2 regions of the Cellvibrio japonicus Ueda107 genome follow, and region 1 is predicted to be linked to the other one. Evidence: predicted binding sites of a transcription regulator. Region 1 holds the regulator's gene; the other holds the start of a gene.
The links. The regulator PhoB, encoded in region 1, activates phosphate uptake and scavenging genes when phosphate is short. The targets are predictions, from matches to a motif close to TGTCATAAANNTGTAACA.
Positions count from the first base shown of each region.

Region 1 (11,068 bases):
ACCGGCAATCACCGGCATGGCAGGCAGGTACATATCCACGGCCAGGGGCGTGGTCGCGATAATCGCGGCCAGTAACACAATCAACCAGGGATGGGATTCTTTGGTCATAACAGGTATCGAGCGCAAACGCGCTCCTTCATGTTTCGGATATTGATTGGTGTCCATACTAGCGATTCATTTTCCAGTGAACGAGGGGGACAGTTGATGGCGAATCCACCAAAAATTCGATTGATAGGCCAACTATTGCAAATAACCAGGGGAGAGGCTGTATCAGTAGCGAGGATTATTGCGACGACATCACGATGTGGGTGCTTTATACTCGAAACCTGCTAAAAGATGACAAAAAGGTCGAATTTATAAACGATCTGACTATATTCTATGTGTAACTGATAACAGCGACAGCCCCATGGATATTACGCCCCTGCACAAGCGCCATTCGGAGCCCCTGATCTCGATCCAGGCGCTCAACGCCTGCCGTATCCTGGTTATTAACGGAAAGGGCGGTTCGGGCAAGACCACGCTCAGCACCAATCTTGCTGCCTGGTTAGCTAAGCGCGGTGAGTCCACTTCATTACTGGATGCCGATCCCCAGGGATCATCCAGCCACTGGATCAAGCAGCGTCCGCTGGAATTGCCCTTTATTTATGGTTTTAAAATCGAATCCAGCAGTCGTACAACCCTCAGCTTTCAATTGCGCGCGCCCAAATCTACCCGTTGGCTGGTTACCGATGCGCCACCGGGGCTCAGCGGCCTGGCATTGGATGATCTGGTGCGCGACCACGATTTGATTTTGGTACCGGTAATGCCGTCTGAAATCGACATCCGTGCCAGTGCCCGTTTTATCGGTGAGCTGCTGTTAACACAAAACATGCGTCGCAAGCGCCGTCCGATAGCCGTTGTCGCCAACCGTATCCGCCAGCAAGCCAGTGCCTGGGTGCGTCTGCAAAAATTCCTGCAAAGCCTGCAAATCCCCTATCCCGCCAATTTGCGCGATACCCAAAATTATGTGCGTGCCTACACCGAAGGACGAGGCATTATCGACTATCCCCAACAAGCCTACGCCCGCGACCGCGAGGATTGGGAGTCGTTAATGAACTGGATTGATGCACAAAATCGCGAGCACCAGTGGCTCAAGGATGAAGCGGCCCATGAGCTTACGCCGTCTGAAATATCGCGTGAAGGTACTGCGCAGGGGTGAATGGCGTCTTCCATTGCTGCAGGAACAATGCCGGATAACAATCAGGATTCTTGAGTCAGCTGAAGTTTTCTAATGGCTCGCAAGGTAACCATAGCGGCTTCTCCGGCCGGGGTTAACATCCAATAGGCTGATTTATCATTAACGCTGCGTGTTTTCCGCTTGGTGCTTTTGGCCATTAAGCGCAAGGCCAGGAATTGAACTTTAATCGTATTGAAAACATCGTCATTCATTTCAAAATTCTTAAGCACAAAACCATCCAGTTTCCGGTTGGAATGCAGCTAGTTAAGCTGTTCCGCTTCAATAAAACTGTTGAGTCCTTTTTTCAGCGTATTATCCGGTGCTTCATCAATGAGTAAGGGCGATATGGCTGAGAAAATATGGTTCCAGGTGGTTTGGAATGAGGCTTTATAGGTTACATCAGGTCGCCATTCCGATGTTTTGAATGCGCCGAATGCATAGCTGATCTCGACAATATCATCGCCTTGGGCCAGGTGCTCAATACCAATCGTTGATGCTTGCTGGGAATCTGCGAGCTGGTTTTGCAGGTCTTCAATTTGTTGCCTGAGGCGTAAAATTTCTTCTGTGGCACTTTTCTCCGGAAGTAAATCAGCTTTGACCCATCCAACTGCCGGGTTGGCTTTAATTAATTTAATCAGGCTGCGACTGACCGCAGATCCCAAATCGGCCGGTGTTGTCCAGAATTTGCACATTTTTTGTTGGGCTAATGCGCGGAATTCATCGAGTTTTTCTTTGCCCTGTTCGGACTTCTCAACCCGTTTGGCTGGCAGTGTACCCGGATCTTTATGCAGGAAGGCAATGACAGGTTTGTTTTGTGCTACCGCGTATTCATACTCCATCTGGGTATAGCTGATACCCAATGGGCCAACAGAGCCGTATCGCCCGCCGATAACCACAATATAATAATCGCAGTCTTCAATGACCTTTCGGATGAGCGTCCATTGGTCTTCATTGGTGGCAGGGAACAGTTCCATCCCGGCGGGAATACAATCCAGCTCAAGCAGGGCCTGCATAATCTCCTGCCGCTCTTCCCTCAGGTCTTCATAGGTGGAGCTGACAAACACCTGGTATCGTTTATCCATGGAAAATATGCCTGTTAATAATATTCTGTGGATATTTTGAATTTGATAGGGGATATAGAATACCCCAATATTACAGCAAAAAAATGCACAGTTGTTTGAGATGACTTCTGGTTATAACTTGGCAATGATTTTAGCCGCGTATTGAGACGTATCATCGGCCAGGCATCTTGGGTGAGATTGAAGTTGTGCCAGTACCCTGGCAATCCCTTTTCGCTGCTCATCCGTTAACAGGCTTTCGTCATTTCGTGTATCCAGTTTTACTATTTCGTCTACCGCCATCAGTAATCGATAGATTGTTTTTAAGCGGAAGTCCCGTAGAGTCGCAGTTTTTGATAATGCGTCAAGTAGGTTGATAACACCATCAATGGCATGGAATTGCGGCCTGACATGCAAAGCACAGGCAGCACCGAATACCTCAGCCTGGTTGGATGAATTTGCCAAATTGGAAAACAGGAAATCTATTGACGTAAGCCCTTTGGCTTTGGCCTTGAGTTTTGAGGCAAGTTTATTCAGTTCGGTTGCCGGCGCATCCGGATCAAATTCGTTACAGGTCTTCATGAAGTCCTGCTCCATTTCCCGATAGGTGGATTTCAATTGATCCAGCTCTTTCTGCGTGGCATCTACGGCTTCTTGCAGCTCTCTGAACTTCGCTTCAAAATTACCGACCTTAATACTTTCAAGCCACGACGATGCCCAGGGTATAGCCGCCAGCAATAGCAAGGACATGCCGATAGCGTCAAATTTGACTCCCCACTCAAATGTGTGGAAAGTAGCTGCCAGTATGGCAATGAATGAGAAGATAATTTTTGAATATGGCATAGGTGGGCCTTATAGGTTAACGAGTAGTAGCCAATGCCAGCTTATTTTGCAGAAAATCTATTCTTCCTTGGAGAAACAGGTTTTGAGATTAGGAAATGCCATGCCTTCAGGTAAGTTGCGGATAGAATATCTATCTAACTTAGTGTCATATACAACAATATAGTCAAAGGAATCAGCTATCGCTATTGAGTAGTGTACCAAAGGAGTTGATGGTGTAGTCAGGGTAATCGTAAGGGATTTACTATCGATAATATTTTTGACTAATTGATGATTGCGGTGAACATACACACGCATCGTCACAAGTGTGTTGGCCTGAATAGACTGTATCAGTCCTCTGCTTACCTCCTCCAAGCAAGTGCGAGTATCTACATCTGCTGTTTCTCCCTTCAAACTGAATTGCACATCTCCCGTATCCCATTTTTCCATTCTGTTTGATTCAGTATTAGATGAGCAACAAGAAGCTATTAACCAGCCTGCACAGTAAAGTATCAGACGACTTTTACATAGAGTGAAATGATTTTTTAAAATTTTCATTGACTTTTTATGCACTACGGTGCCTGGGTATGGCACCGTAGTGCATCATCATTATTCTATTTCGATGTTATCCAGCAGGATTGCTGAGTCATAAATACTGTCTCCAATATCAGTTGCATAGAAACGTAGCAGTACATTTTTACCAGCATAACTATCAATATTCAGACTCTTGCGTGACCAGCCAGTGTTATAGACTCCGCCTTGATCAAACGAAACATCAGATGCTGATACAGAGTTGCAAAGCTGGTCAATATTGGTCTGGAATAGGGTTTGGCAATTTGTAGTTACACTATTATCTTTTTCGCATATATCGACTTTGAATTCATCTTGATATATAGACTCACAATACTCCAGGAATTCCTCGGAGAAGAAATTCCAATCGAAATTTAGTTTGGTTACATTGTTAGCCAGGCAACCAGTCTGTTCGATTTGTCCAGCAGTTGTAGTGTAACCCAGTCCAGTCGATATAATTCCTGCCCAAACTCCTTCAGTAGGTCGTGTTGAACCCAGTTGTGAAATAACACGGCCATCGCCGCTACGCTCCCAGGTCGTTAAGGTTCCATCCTCAAAGCCAAGATTGCTGAAGTTGCCGGAACCAAACGAGAGATTGCTGGCACCGGATAAGGTGATGTAGGCTGGGTCATTGTCTGCGTCGTTGGTTCCGTAAATGGCAGTAGTGGCATTAATCGCTTCGCCAACATCCTTGCCGGTATACATTTCCTCTACAAGCATCTTTAGCGTGTTCTGTGCATAGGATGAATTTACGTAATCCGTGTAACCAACCACAGCCCCGGCACCTTTGCTTAGGAAAACGTTTGCGAGTGAGTTGTTATAGGTGGATCGACAAGCACCCAGTATGACCAAACTGTTTGGTAATGCGCCCACATAGCGCTGGAAGTAGCTAGGTAGTATAGCGATGGCACCACCTGGCGCTATGACCAGACGCTTGGCCTGGAGGTCATCCTCATAGCCAGTGATGTCGTAACCTCCATTGCCATCAGAAGGTAAATATAAGCCGCTGTAAATTACAACTTGAGACAAGGAGCCGGTAAGAAAATTGTTGGGGCCCCAATTATTTTGCCATAAGCTTAGGAGGCCATTGTAGAAATTATCACCATGCGTGACTATGTGTATATAGCCAAAGGATGAAAGATTGTAAAAGTCACTAAGAGAGACATTTAGGCTGCCATTATTAACGGCTTCTTTTTCTGCATAGAGCAGGCACTGATTCCCATTTTTGATTGAATTCCATACCCCAAAATAATCATCGGAACTCCCAAAGCTGTTTTGTGGATCAATTGGATTATTGAGATAAGGACTAATAATAAGGGCTTTATTGCTGAGAATAGGATTATTTTCGCCAGCTGTTTTAGTCCGAAGGTTGTACTTACTGGTCGGTTGAGCAGGCGCTGATGGAACATAGTAGTTGCGATGTGCAAGATAAGTCGCCGGGTAAGCAACAGTTGGTACGACAGGTTTTTTTGTTGATATGGGATTCTGTTTGCGTGGAGTTGCATTGCGCTGTTTTGCAGCTGCTGCCCGTTGGTTCTCAAGTACCGGATGGTAGGCTCCAAGAATACCGGCTTTAGTGACCCACCAAATACCACCATCTCCAGTTGCTCCGGCCTCACCAATATCTATGTTAGTTGAGAGGCTGGATACAACAGTGTTAGCAGCCTCTATCTCGGTTTTGCCATTGGCAAGTAGAGTGAGATAAGCACTTTCCAGATCATCAGCGACAGAGGTTGCTGTGGCTACTTCCTCAGCAGTGTAGTGAGATGTAACCCACATACACCGAAGTTCTGAGAAGTAAGGCGTGCTATCGTTAATCTCAATTTTGGCTCGGTAGCATTGATAGCCTGTGCTGGTTGGTGTAATGGCAAATTGAGTAGAGTAGATACCGTCTTTTTCTATCTCGTCTGGCAGTTTGCCATCATCCAACATTGGTTCAAGTTCACTTCCAGGCGTACCATCTTCGCTTGCTGTAAATAGAGTGACTGTTGGTTCGGTTCCTGTGGACAGGCCTATGGTTACAGATAGGTTGACAGTTTCATTTTTGTAGGCGATATCTTGAGATAATATTAGTGGGGTATTAAACGCAAGATTGGGGTAGTAGGTTATAGTGGTGTTAATTTCGGCTGTTTTACCATCAGCTGCCTGTGCGGTAAAAGTCAAAGGATTGTCGCCAATAGCCAGAGGCACTGAAACTGACCAATTTTCTATTCCCGCCGCGTCACCGGATATTGCAGATGATGGATTGTTGAAGCTGATTTTGTTGATAGGGGCGTCAGCACTGGCTATGCCTGCCACAGAGATTGTTGGTTCATTGGTAACTAGAATTTCATTGCCGAGTCCGAGTATTGCAATAGATATACTGTCGGTTACAGGTTTGATTGTAATCAGGATATCGTCAGTATGGTTCAACAAACCATCATCAACTGTCAGTCGAAATACTGCTGGTGTATCAACTGCTACAGTTGGGGCTATAAACTTGGCTGTCGCCGTATTCGCATCCGTCAGGGAAACACTGGGACCTGAAATCTGGGTCCAGCTGTAAGCGAGTGGGTCATTGTCTATATCTGAAGAGGTATTTCCATCCAGAACAACTTCTTCCCTTTCATTAGTCGTTTTATCTGGTCCTGCGTTGGCAATAGGAGCAGTATTTTGAACACTGCTACTGCTACTGCTACTGCTACTGCTACTGCTACTGCTACTGCTACTGCTACTGCTACTGCTACTGCTACCACCACAGGCAGTGATATTAAGTATTGTAATAACAAAAATTAGTGTTTTGCACACATCCTGAATATTTCCTTTCATGAGAACCTCTCAAATTTTCTGTTTTTCCTTTACGGGAGGGGTAAAAATTTTTGCGTAAGCTACTTGATTTTATGCTAAATAAGAAAAATTTGAAATAGGTTGCATTTTCTCTTTTTAAGAAAATTTACTAAAGATTCAATAATTTTTAATTGTGCGCAGTTTGTATAAGGCGTACTAGGTATGAATGGAGTACGAACTGGATTTACGTTGCAAGTAATGAACTTTTTTTCAAGGCAAGTTTGCATCGTAAAGCGTTATTTAAACAACCATCGCTCGATGTATTTTATATGCCGATTTTCTTCGGTTTAACTCGTTGTTATTAGGTTTTATTGAGGTAGAGGGAATACGCACATAAACACGCTGCCTTTGCCCACTTCGCTGGTGATTTTTAATTCGGCGTCGTGGCGCATGAGGACGTGTTTGACGATGGCGAGGCCGAGGCCGGTGCCGCCGGTACCGCTGTTGCGGCTGGCGTCTACACGGTAGAAGCGCTCGGTGAGGCGGGGCAGGTGCTTGGCTTCTATGCCGGGGCCGTTGTCGCTGACGGAGACGTAGAAGTGGTTTTTATCCTGCCATAGCAGGATGGAAATTTTTCCTTCTGCCTGGGTGTATTTGATGGCGTTGGTGACCAGGTTGGAAAAGGCGCTGTGCAGTTCCTTTTCGTTGCCTTGCAGGGTGAGTGGTTTGGTGGTGTTGTTGCAGATGAGAGTGAGTGTTTGGCTTTTTTCACTGCTTAGCACATCGGCTTCGCTTTTGACGACTTGCAATAATTGTTCGACATTAATCGCTTTGTGATTGTGACCGGCCTCGGTAGTTTCCAGTTTGGAGAGTACCAGCAAGTCGTTAATCAGCAGCGACATGCGTTTGGCCTGTTGCAGCATTTGTTGCAAGGGCTTATCCCAGGCGGGAGTGGTGTTGTTATCAGCAAGGGTTTCAACATAGCCATTGATAACCGTGAGCGGCGTACGCAGTTCGTGGGAAACGTTGGCAACAAAATCCTGGCGCATTTTTTCCAGGTTGTGTAATTGCGTGGTATCGCGCACTACAATCAAACGCTCGTTGTTGCCAAAGGGTGTGATCTGGAATTGCAGGTATTTGGAAGGAAAGCGAGGTGAGGGAATTTCCAGCGGCTCGCTGTAGTTGCGCTCTTCAAAATAGCTGACAAATTTGGGGTGGCGGATAAAGTTGATGACGGATTGGCCCTGGTCTTTGGTGTTGAGTGCGAGCATGCGATGTGCAGCAGGGTTCCAGAAGTCGAGGTGGCCGCGCCAGTCGAGGATGATGATCCCGTCTTTCAGGGCAGAGGTGATTTCCTGGATGCGTTTGATGACCGCTTGCAACTGTTCCTTTTCCAGTTTTTGGTGGCGTTGCAGTTGGTAGAGGCTATCGAAAAGTTCACCCCAGAGGCCGGTGCTTTCCGGGGGTGGTTGATCGCTGCGGGTGGTCCAGCTGTGCAGTTTATGCAATTGTAAAAAATGGTTGATGATGTAGATGGTACTGCCGAGCAGTAGCGCCAGGGTGATATGGTCTACTGCTACACCAACTATGAGTGCGATACACAAAATCAGGCCGATGCGACGCAATTCGGCAGTGAAACCTTTTAACAAGCTGAGCGGCCTCTCGCGGTAGGTGCGGGGTATTTATCAGGCTTCGATTTTGGTGGAAAAACGATAACCGGTACCGCGCACGGTTTGCACCAGATCTTCGTGGCCATCAATGGCGAGGGCTTTGCGCAAGCGGCGGATATGGACATCCACTGTGCGCTCTTCGACATAGACATTGCCACCCCAGACGTGATCCAGCAATTGGCTGCGAGTATAGGCTCTTTCCTGGTGGGTGAGGAAAAATTCCAGTAAGCGGTATTCCGTAGGCCCCATGTCGACCGATTGGTTATTGATGGTGACGCGGTGACTGGCCGGGTCCAGGCACAAGCCTTGAACGATAATCGGGGCGGAGTTGACGTGTGGGTCTGCGCGGCGCAATACCGCTTTGAGGCGGGCAACCAATTCGCGCGGTGAGAAAGGTTTGGTGATGTAATCGTCGGCGCCGACTTCCAGGCCCTGGATTTTGTTGTCCTCTTCACCTTTGGCAGTGAGCATGATGATGGGCAGGTTGGCGGTGACCTCGTCGCGTTTGAGGCGGCGGGCGAGTTCTATACCACTGGTGCCGGGCATCATCCAGTCGAGCAGGATCAGATCCGGTTTTTCGTCGATGATCAGGCTGTGTGCGTCTTGCGCATTGCCTGCTTCGATACATTGGTAGTCTGCCATTTCGAGCGCGACACGCAGCATGTCGCGAATAGCGGATTCGTCGTCAACAATAAGAATTTTGCGTCCGGTCATAACACTGTGCCTGGTGGGTGCTTACATCGTGTGACGCTATTTAATAAATACAGTGTTACGGAATTATGACAATGTCACAAGGCCGTCATGTTTTTAGGGCCAGATCCAGCGCTATACCGGTAAATATGGCAAATCCTACCCAGTTGTTGTTGAGAAAGGCCTTAAAGCAGGCTTGACGGGCGCGGTAGCGGATCAGCCATTGCTGGTAGATGAATAACCCGGCCACGGCAACCAGGCTGAGCTGGTAGTAACTGCCAAGGTCAAAGCGCTTGCCCACCAACAGCAGGGTGTAGAGGGTGATGGCCTGGAGGATACCGGTGATGAGCCTGTCCTGCTCGCCAAACAGGATGGCGGTGGATTTGACGCCCAACTTGAGGTCATCGGGCCTGTCCACCATGGCGTAGAAGGTGTCATAGACCACCGTCCAGACAACGACAACCAGGTAAACCAGCCAGGCTTGTGCGGGAATCTCCCCGGCTTCAGCCGCATAGGCCATGGGAATCCCCCAGGCAAAGGCGGCCCCCAGGATCACTTGTGGCAAGTGGGTGTAACGCTTCATAAAGGGATAACAGAAGGCTAACAACAGGCCACCCACGGATAGCTGGATAGTCAGCAGGTTGGTGTTAAGCACCAGCCCAAAGGCAGCCAGGCAGAGCACCACAAACAGGGCGATGGCTTCGCGGCTGGAAACAGCGCCGGTAGCCAGGGGGCGTTCACGGGTACGCTCTACATGGCCGTCGATCCTGCGGTCAGCGAAGTCGTTGATGACGCAGCCGGCCGAGCGCATCAGGATCACCCCGAGGGTAAAGATCACCAGGTTTTTCAGGCTGGGAGCCCCCTTGGCCGCCAGCCAGAGGCTCCACCAGGTTGGCCATAGCAGCAGCAGGATACCTATAGGCCTGTGCAGACGCATCAGCTGTACGTAATGGGTAGCCTTGGTCAGCCAGCGATTGGTTATCGGTGCCTTGTGCCGTGGGCTGCGGTTTTTAGTGGGTTTGGGTGACTTACCGGGCATGGGTCAATCCTGTGGGCCTGTTAGCGTGGTTGAGAGTGTGCCAGACCCTGGCAAAAGCTGGGGAGAAAGACTTCACTGACCAGCAAGGGTTTGCGGTCGAGGTAGAAAACCGAGCGCCTTCCCCAGAGGTGCTGCGCCTGCTGGTAGAGGCTAATGGGAACATAGCCCTGTTGCGGGCTGATACAGGCCAGTTCGATGGGGCTGCGCGCCAGGTCCGGGCGGCTGAACAGGAAGGCTCCCAGGGGCTTGCTGCCCTGGTGGCGCAAATGCCGCAGGCGGCCGGTGAGGCTCTGTAAAGGCAGGACGCTGCGGGCAAATACCCAGTCTTCTCCGCGACCTTGCAGGATGACCTCGCGTATCAATGCCAGGGATGGGCGTCGGTATTGGCCGAGGAGTTGGCGCTCGTCCAGGTGCGGTAGTGCCAGGTGCTGGCGCAGTATGTGCACCTGGAAGTACCCCTGGCTTCGCTGTTGCAGCCTTGCGGTGAGTGAACCTTCATGGCTTAACCAGTCGCGCAGTGCCAGGTTTGGTCTGTTTGCCCGGGGCCAGTGCTGCACGGGGCGCCAGCGCAGGGGAACACTGGCTGGGTGGGGCAGCATGGTCGCATCACAGGTGGTAGGCAGAGCAGGCAAGCGAAACTCCATGGGCTTGGTGGTATTGGTTCTGGGGGGGCTGGCCCAAATGGGGCGAAAGTGTACCAGTTTGTGGCTCTGGTCGAGGGGGTATGTACTGTGCAAGGGGCGACGAATGCGCTTGCAGCAGGTAAACTCGCGCGCTTTGGCCGGTTTTGCGGCTTTTGTTTATCACACTCAAGGAGTTACCCATGAATAAGACCGATATCGTTGTTGCTGTCGCGAATACAGTAGAACTCAGCGCTCACAAAGCTGACCTGGTGGTGTCCGCGTTTGTGGAGCAGATCACCAATGCGCTGGCGCGCGGTGAAAGTGTTGCCCTGTTGGGGTTTGGCTCTTTTCAGGTGAGTGAGCGCGCTGCCCGTACCGGTCGCAACCCGCAAACTGGTGAAGCAATCCAGATTGCTGCCAGCAAGAGCGTGAGCTTTAAGGCCGGCAAGGCACTGAAAGACGCCGTTAATGAATAATCCACAAGCCCTGGCGACCGCCGGGGCTTTTTGTCTGGAGGTGGTATGAGCCTGACCACAAAAATTCTGATCGGGATGCTGCTGGGGTTTCTCCTGGGCGCGGGATTCAATTTGCTGGCAGGGGTTGAAAAGGGCCCGGAC
Region 1 is NC_010995.1:195,313-206,380, forward strand. It holds gene CJA_RS00715 (Bcr/CflA family multidrug efflux MFS transporter) at 1-108, opposite strand, end outside; gene CJA_RS00720 (ParA family protein) at 407-1,198, shown strand; gene CJA_RS19560 (hypothetical protein) at 1,240-1,428, opposite strand; gene CJA_RS00725 (DUF4062 domain-containing protein) at 1,477-2,298, opposite strand; gene CJA_RS00730 (hypothetical protein) at 2,410-3,117, opposite strand; gene CJA_RS00735 (hypothetical protein) at 3,175-3,543, opposite strand; gene CJA_RS00740 (PKD domain-containing protein) at 3,703-6,471, opposite strand; gene phoR (phosphate regulon sensor histidine kinase PhoR) at 6,798-8,078, opposite strand; gene phoB (phosphate regulon transcriptional regulator PhoB) at 8,115-8,813, opposite strand; gene ubiA (4-hydroxybenzoate octaprenyltransferase) at 8,899-9,828, opposite strand; gene CJA_RS00760 (chorismate--pyruvate lyase family protein) at 9,849-10,427, opposite strand; gene CJA_RS00765 (HU family DNA-binding protein) at 10,652-10,927, shown strand; gene CJA_RS00770 (dicarboxylate/amino acid:cation symporter) at 10,973-11,068, shown strand, end outside.

Region 2 (11,068 bases), 1.5 Mb from region 1:
GTTACACGACGATCAAGTTCATCCCAAAAGCTTGCACCTGTCACCTCGACAATGGTTTTATCGCCTTCCTGGATTGCCAGGGGAAAACCATAAAAGTTGCCCCATTCGCGTCGCTCTACCACAATTGCATCGCTGGGGTAAGTCCACTCCCCCATCCCCATTTCCATGAACCAAACAAAATCGCGGCCACTCACATCACGATTTCCCAGTTTGATCAGGTAACGACTCAATAGCTCCTTGCCATCTTCAACCTGATAACCGCCATCACGGGCAACACTGGCAGCGATAATTTCCTCGCGTACAAATTCCCCCATGATTTTCTGTTGCTGTCCATCGCGGTGAACCACTGTGGTCTCAAGAATATCTGCCGGCCAAAAATGACCAAAACCCCGTACCGCAATCAAACCCACAATGCCAATGACCATCACCAGGCTAGCGGCCATGGCCCCGGCATTTAACCAGATCCAGGGCGCGCCGCTGGCAAACCAGCCGGTTTTGCGTCTTGTCAGATTCTTCATAACGAACTTCCGAAAAAATGAGCCGGTGATTAAAGATTACTGTAGCGCTGGCGCAACCGCTGACGCACAATTTCCGCCAGGGTGTTCACCACAAAGGTAAATGCAAGTAGTACCAGCGCCGCCAGGAAGAGCACACGGAAATGCGTACTGGCCACAGCTGTCTCGGGCAACTCCACCGCAATGTTTGCCGAGAGGGTTCGCATACCTTCAAAGATATTGAAATTCACCACCGGGCTGTTACCTGTCGCCATCAATACAATCATGGTTTCACCAACAGCGCGGCCAAAGCCCATCATCACCGCCGAAAAAATACCCGGGCTAGCAGTGGGCAATACCACACCAACAACCGTCTGCCAACGCGTAGCACCTAATGCGAGGGAACCCTGGGTGAGATGCCGGGGCACACTAAAAACAGCATCTTCGGCAATTGAGAAAATAGTGGGGATAACGGCAAACCCCATCACGATACCAACGACCAATGCGTTGCGCTGATCATAGTTAATACCGTTATTGGTAAACCATTGGCGCATGCTGCCATCAAATAACCAGACCTCGGTATGGGCGCTGATAGCGACACAAGCCCAACCGGTTAACACGATAGGCAACATCAGAATCACCGCTTCCCAACCCGCAGGAACCCGCTCGCGAATCATGCCGGGCAAACGGCTCCAGAGATAGCCAACCAACAACATAACCAGCGGTACCGCAACCAGGATGGCAAAAATAGCCGGCAGATGATTTTCTATAAAAGGCGCCAGCCAAAGCCCGGCGAGGAAACCCAAAATGACCGTAGGCAAGGCTTCCATGATTTCGATGGTAGGTTTAACCAGGCCTCGCAACTTGGGTGTCATAAAGTAAGCGGTATAAATTGCGCCCATCACTCCCAATGGAATAGCAAACAGCATGGCAAAAAATGCTGCTTTTATCGTACCCAGGGACAAAGGTACGAAACTCATTTTGGCTTCGAAGCTGTCACTACCGGACGAGGCTTGCCAAATATAGTCCGGTGCTTCGCGTCCTTCGTACCATACCTTTTGCCACAAAGAGCTGAACGATACCTCCGGATGGCGATTCCATACCTCAGCAATCATTAAAGACTGGCTGTCATCCACAATTAAAGCGCGGCTGTTAATGGGTGATATTGCAATGTGACGAATCGCTTTATCACTCAATTTTTCAATGAGTAACGTGCGCTCCGAGGTTGCATAAAATGCGCCCAGATTACCGCGGTCATCGCCGACCCAGAAACCACGGCGGCTGTATTCGGGGCTGACAACGGTAATTGCGCCGGACAAGGCATCAAAATCACGTACATGCTGAACGTGGTACTGGTTATCAGTATCACGCACCAGGAACCATTGGCTGATTTCACCCTTGGCAGTTCCGATAACCAGTGACCCGGTACCCACCAAAAATTCCATGGCGGTAATTGCGGCATCCGATACTTTTACCCCGGCGCGCTGTTCTGCAGCCGCAGGGTTCAGGATATTGAATAAATAGAGTTTGGATTGATCAGAGGCGACAACCAGGTGCCTGCCAGACTCATCAATCTGCATAAACAAGGCGCGCTCACCGGATGGTAATGGTGGTAATGAATACACATCCTGCATCACACGGGTTTCACCGGTTAAAAAATTCTGGCTGCTGGAAAAAGAAGCCAGCAAAATACGTTCATCGGCGGTAACCGCCCCTAACAGGATGCCGCCGTGAATTTCCTGCAATGCCACCAATCGAAGTACAGCACCCTGCTCATCAACCAATAAGGGCGATGACTCCAGGGGATAGGCAATGCCCGGGGTAATTTCACGCTGGTCATTGGGGTAGCTCAAGGCATAACTGGGTTTTAATACCAGAACCTGACCATTGCTGTATCCCAGTGCCACCAATCCACTGGAGGGAATGCTCTTACCAACACTGGCCAACTGTGCGGCCTCGGGAATTGCCATACTGACCTGGGCGCGCGCTTGTTGGCGATTGACATCCCAGAATCGAATATTTCCCTTGGCATCTATAAAAGTTCCCAGCTCTTCGTAGCGCTCAAGTGTCATGTAGGCGATAGATTCCTGCTGTCCATAATGGGTTGCAGGTACATTTTTTTTGATCTCGATTGATGCGCCGCGAAATAAAGGGGCGACTTCTGAAAATAAATAGAAAAAAATCAATCCCAGAGAGAAAACGACAGCAATACCAGCCGCCGTAATTCCATAACGGGAAAATTGGTCTTTAAAGCGGCGAATCTTGCGCAACCGGGTGCGCTGCTCGGCAGTCGGCATCAAACTATTCATTGGCTTGACCGGTATCTTAAGGTTGGACATAGGTGCATTACCTGGCAGCTGTCTGGCGTTGGAATCCTAGCAACACCAGATGACAGTTTTGTTACAAAACCATTCGCACTGTCATAGAACTGCAACACTTTTCTGCAGGCTAAAAAAAACCGCCGAAATCATCGGCGGCTTCCAATAACCAAGCGACAGGCGCTTACTTCTGCAACTCAGCCAATGCTTTTTCAGCCATGGCAGCAGGCAGTGGAATATAACCATCACGCTCTACGGTTTCCTGGCCTTGCTTGGAAAGAACCAGCTTCAGGAATTCCAATTGCAACGCGTCCAGGGGGCGATTTGGGTGTTTGTTGATATACACAAACAGCACCCGTGACAGCGGGTAGCTACCATCCAGGGCATGGGCAGCATCCGGAGTAATAAATTCCTGGCCCTCTTTACGCGCAAGCGGCACCGCACGTACACCGGAGGTGATGTAACCAATACCGGAATAGCCAATACCGTTCAGCGACTCAGACACACCTTGCACTACCGATGCAGAACCCGGTTGCTCGTTGATAGAAGCTTTGAAATCGCCCTTACACAGGGCTTCTTCTTTAAAGTAACCATAGGTACCGGAAACAGCGTTACGGCTGTAAATGGTGAAATCGCGCTTTTCCCAGGCACCGGTCAGGCCTACCTCTCCCCAACGGGTCATATCTTTGGGCGCACCACACTTGCGGGTAGCCGAAAAGATGGCGTCCACCTGGGGAATTGTCAGGCCTTTAATCGGGTTGTCTTTGTTGACATAGACAGCCAAAACGTCAATTGCGACAGGAACAGCGGTGGGCTTGTAGCCATGCTTGGCTTCGAATGACTGGATTTCTTCCGCTTTCATAGTGCGGCTCATGGGACCAAAATTAGAAGTCCCTTCAGTCAAGGCTGGTGGCGCAGTGGAAGAGCCCGCGCCCTGGATCTGGATATTAACGTTGGGATACCACTTTTTAAAATCTTCTGCCCACAGTGTCATCAGGTTGTTCAGCGTATCTGAACCTACAGAGTTAACAGTACCAGAGACACCTGTAGTCACTTTGTACTCAGGCAGTTTGGAATCAACTGCTGCTTGCAGGGCAGCAGCGCATACCAATGAGCTGGCGACAACCAACCCTTTGATTATTTGCTTGGCGTTCATAGAGCGCTCCATTCACAGTAGGTAAAAAACGCGACAGTAAAACGTAATGGGTACAGGATCGCTTGTTGATTCCCGTTACCGCGGGGTGGGCTTGTTCCACCACTGTCGCCACTCTACCCAGCGAATATGACAGTTATATGACCAATACACGCCATGTCACAAAAATGTCGCGAGACTGTCATCTTTACGATTGCTATTGCACGCGCAAAACAAAACACCGCCAACAAGGGCGGTGTTTTTAATTCCAGGAACGCGAATAATCGTTTATTTGACGACCCTTAAGCCCGGTCGCTTGGTAGCAGATTTAATATCACGCGCTGGGCTGGGCGCAGGAGCCGGTGCAGGAGGCGTTGGGGGTTTGGGGGCTTCCTCTGGCTCAAACATCATGCCGCGACCGTTTTCACGGGCATAGATCCCCAAAATGGCATGACAGGGAATAAACAAATGGTTTGCAACACCGCCAAACCGGGCACTGAAAGAGAGTGTGAGGTTATCCATCACAAAATCGCTGACCGCCGAAGGCGCAATATTCAGAATGATTTGACCATCTTTATTGACGTGCTGCTGGGGAACACGCGTTCCCTCAATATGGGCATCAACCAAAATATGCGGGGTACAGTTATTGTCCACAATCCACTCGTAGAGCGCTCGGATGAAGTAGGGACGACTGGAGGTCATGGACATGAAACTTACCTTCTATCAAACAACGGGGGCTGGCCAGAATAACAACATCACCCTTAAAACAAAACGGGCGACTTGCGTCGCCCGTTAGTGCTCATCTGCTGACTAGTGAATATCACGCCAGAACTCGCGATTCAGGAAGTAGACAAAAATGAACAATATCACCAGGAAGCCTAAAACCCAGTAGCCGATCTGCTGGCGCTTCACGGCAACAGGCTCTGCCACATATTCCAGGAAGTTCACCAAGTCGTATACAGCCTGATCGAACTCCTCGGTCGACAAACTGCCCTTGATCTTACCTGGCTTGAGGGCACCGCAGTGCTCATCCATTTCAATCTGGCCAACCTCGTTACGCAAGGCACCGCCATGGTGATTCAGCTTTGGACCAGCACCGCACTCCAACAGGCCTTGTGGGCCAATCAGGACATGGGGCATACCCACATTGGGAAACACACGGTTATTCACACCAAAGGGCCGTGTGTCATCTTTGTAGAAGTTGCGCAGGTAGGTGTACAGCCATTCCGGGGAGCGCGAACGGGCCACCAGGCTTAAATCCGGAGGAACTACACCAAACCAGACCTTGGCATTTTGCGGACGCATGGCAATCTCCATTAACTCACCGATGCGTTGATCGCCAAAGATCAGGTTCTGCTCAGCCAGCTCATGCGGGATATCCAGGTCATCTGCCACTCTTTCATAACGGGAGAATTTGGCAGAGTGGCATCCCATACAATAGTTGACGAAATACTTGGCCCCGCGCTGTAAAGATTCCTTGTTCTTAAGGTCAGGAACCATTTCATCACAGGGGATACTGCCGCACGCAAAAGCACCTTCAGCCGCAACAGCCTTAATGGGTACTACCGTCAGGATGATAAACAGGGCCAAACCGGCAAATACCAGGAGTTTGGGCAACCCCTTATCCTGTGTGCGGCTAGGCTCAACCAGGTCTTTGTCACGCGTAGCCAGCTTGGGCAGCACAGCAAAAATAATGGCCAGGGCAAACGTGAGGATGTAGAGCAACACGGGAATATCATTCGTGCCCAGGTAATCAATACCCATCCAGGCAAAAATCACAGCAAACACACCACACAGCACCCATGAAATCTTGGAGGTAGCTTTTTCCGGGCTGGTCGTTGTCCATACCGGCATGGTGAGGAAGTAGGCGAAATAGAATGCCGTAGCAATCTGCGACAGGAAGGTCCTGCCATCCGTCGGCGATTTAACCCCTAAATAACCAAGCACCACGAACATAGCCGCAAAGGTAATCAGCATGATGCGCGGGATATGGCCGCGATAGCGCATGGATTTCACCTTGCTGCGATCCAACCAGGGCAGCACAAACAAGAGGGCAATGGCTGCCCCCATGGCAATGAAACCTAACAGTTTAGCGGTGAGCACCAGTGGGCCCAGCTCAATTTGCAGGGTTACGGCGCGCAGCACCGCATAGAAAGGGGTGAAATACCATACGGGCGCAATATGGGTTGGGGTTTTGAGGTTATTAGCCTCCTCGAAGTTGGCGTACTCCAGGAAGAAGCCCCCCATCTCCGGCATAAAGAAAATCACGAAACAGAAGGCAAACAGGAATACCGTTACGCCCACAAGGTCGTGTACGGTGTAGAAGGGATGGAAGGGAACGCCGTCGCGAGGAATACCGTTCTCATCTTTGTTCTTCTTGATTTCAACCCCATCCGGGTTGTTGGAACCCACTTCGTGCAACGCCAGGATGTGCATCACAACTAACGCCAGCAACACGATGGGCAAGGCAACAACGTGCAGGGCAAAGAAACGGTTAAGAGTAATGCCGGAAATCAGGTAGTCACCGCGAATCCACTGCACCAGGTCTTCACCGATCACAGGGATCGCACCAAACAGGGACACAATTACCTGGGCGCCCCAATAGGACATCTGCCCCCATGGCAACACATAACCCATGAACGCTTCAGCCATCAGTACCAGGTAAATCACCATACCGAAGATCCACACCAGTTCGCGTGGCGCTTTATAGGAACCGTACATCATGCCGCGGAACATATGCAGATAAACCACGACAAAGAATGCAGATGCTCCGGTTGAGTGCATATAACGGATAATCCAACCGTAATCCACATCGCGCATGATGTACTCAACCGACGCGAATGCACCTTCAGAGGAGGGAACGAAGCTCATGGTGAGCCAGATACCGGTGACCAGCTGGTTCACCAGTACCAACAGAGAAAGCACACCGAAGAAATACCAGAAGTTAAAGTTTTTGGGCGCGTAGTACTTGCCCATGTGGGTATCCCAGGCCCGCTGAACCGGGAGGCGTTTATCAACCCACTGCCATAAACCAACTAACCAATTCATATCAAGCCTCCTGATCCTCACCGATGACTATCACCGAGTCGCTTTCATACCTGTAAGGCGGTACCTCCAGGTTGAGCGGCGCAGGAACGCCTGTATAGACACGACCAGCCAAATCGTACTTGGAACCGTGACATGGACAGAAGAAACCACCCTGCCATTTCTCTCCCCCCAAATCCGCAGCACCTACATCCGGCCGGAATAAGGGCGCACACCCCAAGTGGGTACAAATCCCCAGGAGTACAGAAAACTCTTTTTTGATGGCGCGCTCAGGGTTTTTGGCATAGGGAGGTTGCTGGGGTTGATCGGAATTAGGATCAAGCAGCAGATGCATTTCTTCGACCTTCTTAAGGCTATCCAACGACTGCTGGGTATGGCGTAGGATGTAAACTGGCTTGCCGCGCCACTCTACGGTCACCATGGCGCCTGGTTCAACTTTGCTGACGTTATATTTGACGGGAGCACCGGCCGCTTTAGCTTTGGCGCTTGGGTTCCACGAACCCACAAAAGGAATTGCTGCACCTACCACACCTACGGCACCTACTACAGAGGTAGCCCCGATAAGCATGCGGCGACGCGTTTGATTAACAGCGTCATTACTCATGACGATTTTCTCCCCTAACGGCTTTAGACGGCTAGCGAGTCACTGGTTTGCCGGGTTTCCACCGGTCTTCGACGACTACCCAAAAGGCGGGCAATCTTAAAGAATTAACGCTTTTCTGACAAGAATAACCACACAAACCCTGGGTTATCTTGCGCAAAATCAAAGTATAAAAAAACGCCCAAGCCATTGATGACTTGGGCGTTTTTGATCGCCATCCGACAATCGACCAAAAACTGATCTGACCGCCGATTAACGCTTGGAGTACTGTGGTCTCTTGCGAGCTTTGCGCAGACCCACTTTTTTACGCTCAACTTCACGGGAGTCGCGGGTAACGTAGCCAGCTTTACGCAGCTCGGAGCGCAGATTCTCATCGTACTCCATCAGTGCGCGAGTCAGACCGTGACGAATTGCGCCCGCCTGACCGAAGCTACCACCACCGCTCACGGTGACGTTAACATCAAACTTCTCAACCAGATCAACCAGTTCGAGGGGCTGACGAACCACCATGCGCGCCACCGGACGGCCAAAGTATTCATCCAGGGGACGGTCATTAACGGTGATAACACCGCTACCCGCTTTGATAAAAACGCGAGCGGTAGAGGTCTTGCGACGACCAGTACCATAGTATTGAGTTACAGACATGTCTCAGCTCCCCTTAGATGTTCAGTTCTTTTGGTTGCTGAGCAGCATGTGGATGCTCGGCGCCCGCGTAAACTTTCAGTTTTTTGAACATGGCATAGCCAAGAGGGCCTTTGGGCAACATACCCTTAACCGCTGTTTGGATAGTGCGCTCTGGTGCTTTCTCAATCAACTTGTCAAAAGTGATTGATTTGATACCACCGGCGAAGTTGGTGTGGTGGTAATAGACTTTATCAGTCGCTTTATTACCAGTAACACGCACTTTAGCGGCGTTGATAACGATGATGTAGTCACCGGTATCAACGTGCGGGGTGAATTCTGGTTTGTGCTTACCGCGCAGGCGGGAAGCGATTTCCGCAGATAAACGGCCGAGGGTTTTACCAGCCGCATCCACGATGAACCAGTCGTGTACGACAGATTCAGGTTTGGCAACGTAGGTCTTCATGTTATTCCTGCCTAAAGAATGTGGATTTAGCCCCTTGAAAAAGGGAGGCGGCATGTTACACATCCAAAGGACAAAACTCAACCTGCATTTTATTCAGGGCGATGAGGGCGGGCCAGGTACTCCCGGCTTTGCATTTCCAGCAAGCGGCTGACTGTACGCTGGAACTCAAATTCCAGCTTACCTGTACTGTAAATCTCAGCCAACGGGCGTTCAGCAGAAATAACCAGTTTTACCTGGCGGTCGTAGAATTCATCAACCAGGTTAATAAAACGACGCGCCTGATCATCCTTTTCACGCCCCAGGGCAGGCACGTTGCTCAACAATACTGTCTGGTATTCGCAGGCCAGCTCGATATAGTCATTCTGCGAACGGGGGCCATCACACAGCTCCACAAAATCAAACCAGACAACATCCTCCGCCAGGTAGCGGGCAAGGATCAAACGCCCTTCCACCTCCAGGTCAACCCGCTCCCGCACCTCACTAGTGGCGGGAACCAGGCTGTCGAAGCAAGCTTTTAGGGCGACATCCGCGTCTGTCCCCAGGGGGGTGTAATACAACTGGGCCTGTTCCAATGCGCGCAATCGATAGTCGACCCCGCCATCTACATTCACGACCAGAGTATGTTTGTTGAGCAAATCAATCGCCGGCAGGAATCGAGCCCGCTGCAAACCGTCCTTATAGAGGCCATCAGGCACGATATTGGAGGTGGCAACCAGGGTGACCCCGCGCGCGAACAAGGCCTCCATCAAGGTGCCCAAAATCATGGCGTCGGTAATATCCGAGACAAAAAACTCGTCAAAGCAAATAACCCTGGCTTCGCTGGCAATGATGTCGGCAACACGCTGCAGGGGATTTTTCTGGCCATCCAGCTTTTTCAGCTCGGCGTGTACCCGGCGCATAAAGCGGTGGAAGTGGGAGCGCATTTTCTGTGCAAAAGGCAAGCTCTCATAAAAGTTATCCATCAGGTAAGTCTTGCCCCGGCCAACCCCACCCCAAAAATAAAGGCCGCGCACAGGCTCGTGCTCCCCGTTGGAAAAGCGACGCAAAAGCCCGCCCCAGAACGACTGTTTCTGCTCTTCCTTCCAGGCTGCCACCAATTGCTCGTAGAGCGACTGCAAATGCTCCACAGCCCTGGCCTGGGCAGGATCATGGCGAAAATCGGGACGCTGCAAATCGCGCTCATAGCGCTCGCGGGGGGAGAGAGGCTGACTCAAAAGGCACTGGCTCACTGCTGACAGGTTGAGAGAGGTTCAGGTTGGGACAGGTTGTGGGGCGAACTCTACTGCAAGCAGGGCGAGGCCACAAGCTAGCCTATCCTGTGATATGATTTATTCACCCTTCCCGCCAGTATCCCATCAAGATGTTTGAAAATCCCCTGGCCCAGTTTTTCGGGCTATTGAGCTTTGCCCTGGGTATCTACTGTTTTTATCAACGCAGTGATCGCCGCCTGAAAATCATTATGTTTGTCATGCAATTTAACAATTGCATCCATTTTGCCCTGCTCGGCTCATCTACTGCCGCCTTCAGCTCCTTGTTATCGGTAATACGCACAGGCCTGTCGCTGCACACCCGCTCACGGCTGATCGCCTGGCTATTTATTGCACTTAGCTTTGGATTGGGACTCTGGCTGGCCGAGCGCTGGCAAGACATGCTGCCCGTTATCGGCTCCTGTATCGGGACCTATGCCCTTTTTTGCCTGCAAGGTATAGGTATGCGGATCGCCTTCCTGATAGGTGCCTGCTTTTGGCTCAGCAATAATATCTGGGTCGGTTCCCTGGGCGGCACCCTGCTGGAATCAACCCTGATCTGCGTCAACCTGCGCACCATCTACAAACTTTATCGCTATGGCGGGGAAAACTAGGCTTTTTCCCTTTCAAGCACGTGGATCAAGTGTTCGTTGAGATCCGCCTTGAGTGTCGTCAGCAGGCCATGAAAAAAATGCCCCGCCTCCGGATAAGCCAATAGCTGGGCTGGTGGCGATAGTTGTGCAGCCCAGGTATGAACGCCCTTCGCATCCACCAGTTCATCCCGGCCGCCAATAACGACTGACACAGGACAAGGGAAACGGCCGCCGCGGTCGTAGGCATAACGCTCTACCGGTGGCGCCACCAACAATAAATGGGCCAAACCTCTTGCTTCGTGACTCGCCTGGGCAGCCATGGCAGAACCAAATGAAAAACCGGCCAACAGCAGGCGGGACTGCGGGTAACCTGTGCCGATCCAGGCCAGCACTGCCTGTAAATCCGCCAGTTCGCCGCGCCCTTTATCAAAACTTCCCTGGCTCTTACCCACCCCGCGAAAATTGAACCTCAGGGTATCTATCCCCAAATCGCGATAAGTGCGCATTAAGGTAGTCACGACCTTGTTATCCATGGTTCCACCTTGCGAGGG
Region 2 is NC_010995.1:3,267,595-3,278,662, forward strand. It holds gene pstA (phosphate ABC transporter permease PstA) at 1-518, opposite strand, end outside; gene CJA_RS13430 (ABC transporter permease subunit) at 548-2,833, opposite strand; gene CJA_RS13435 (PstS family phosphate ABC transporter substrate-binding protein) at 2,997-3,968, opposite strand; gene CJA_RS13440 (ClpXP protease specificity-enhancing factor) at 4,233-4,652, opposite strand; gene CJA_RS13445 (ubiquinol-cytochrome c reductase) at 4,755-6,992, opposite strand; gene petA (ubiquinol-cytochrome c reductase iron-sulfur subunit) at 6,994-7,593, opposite strand; gene rpsI (30S ribosomal protein S9) at 7,843-8,235, opposite strand; gene rplM (50S ribosomal protein L13) at 8,249-8,677, opposite strand; gene zapE (cell division protein ZapE) at 8,767-9,891, opposite strand; gene CJA_RS13470 (YgjV family protein) at 10,038-10,538, shown strand; gene CJA_RS13475 (alpha/beta hydrolase) at 10,535-11,068, opposite strand, start outside.
Region 2: the regulator PhoB is predicted to act here: its motif matches at 2,913-2,930, upstream of CJA_RS13430 (ABC transporter permease subunit).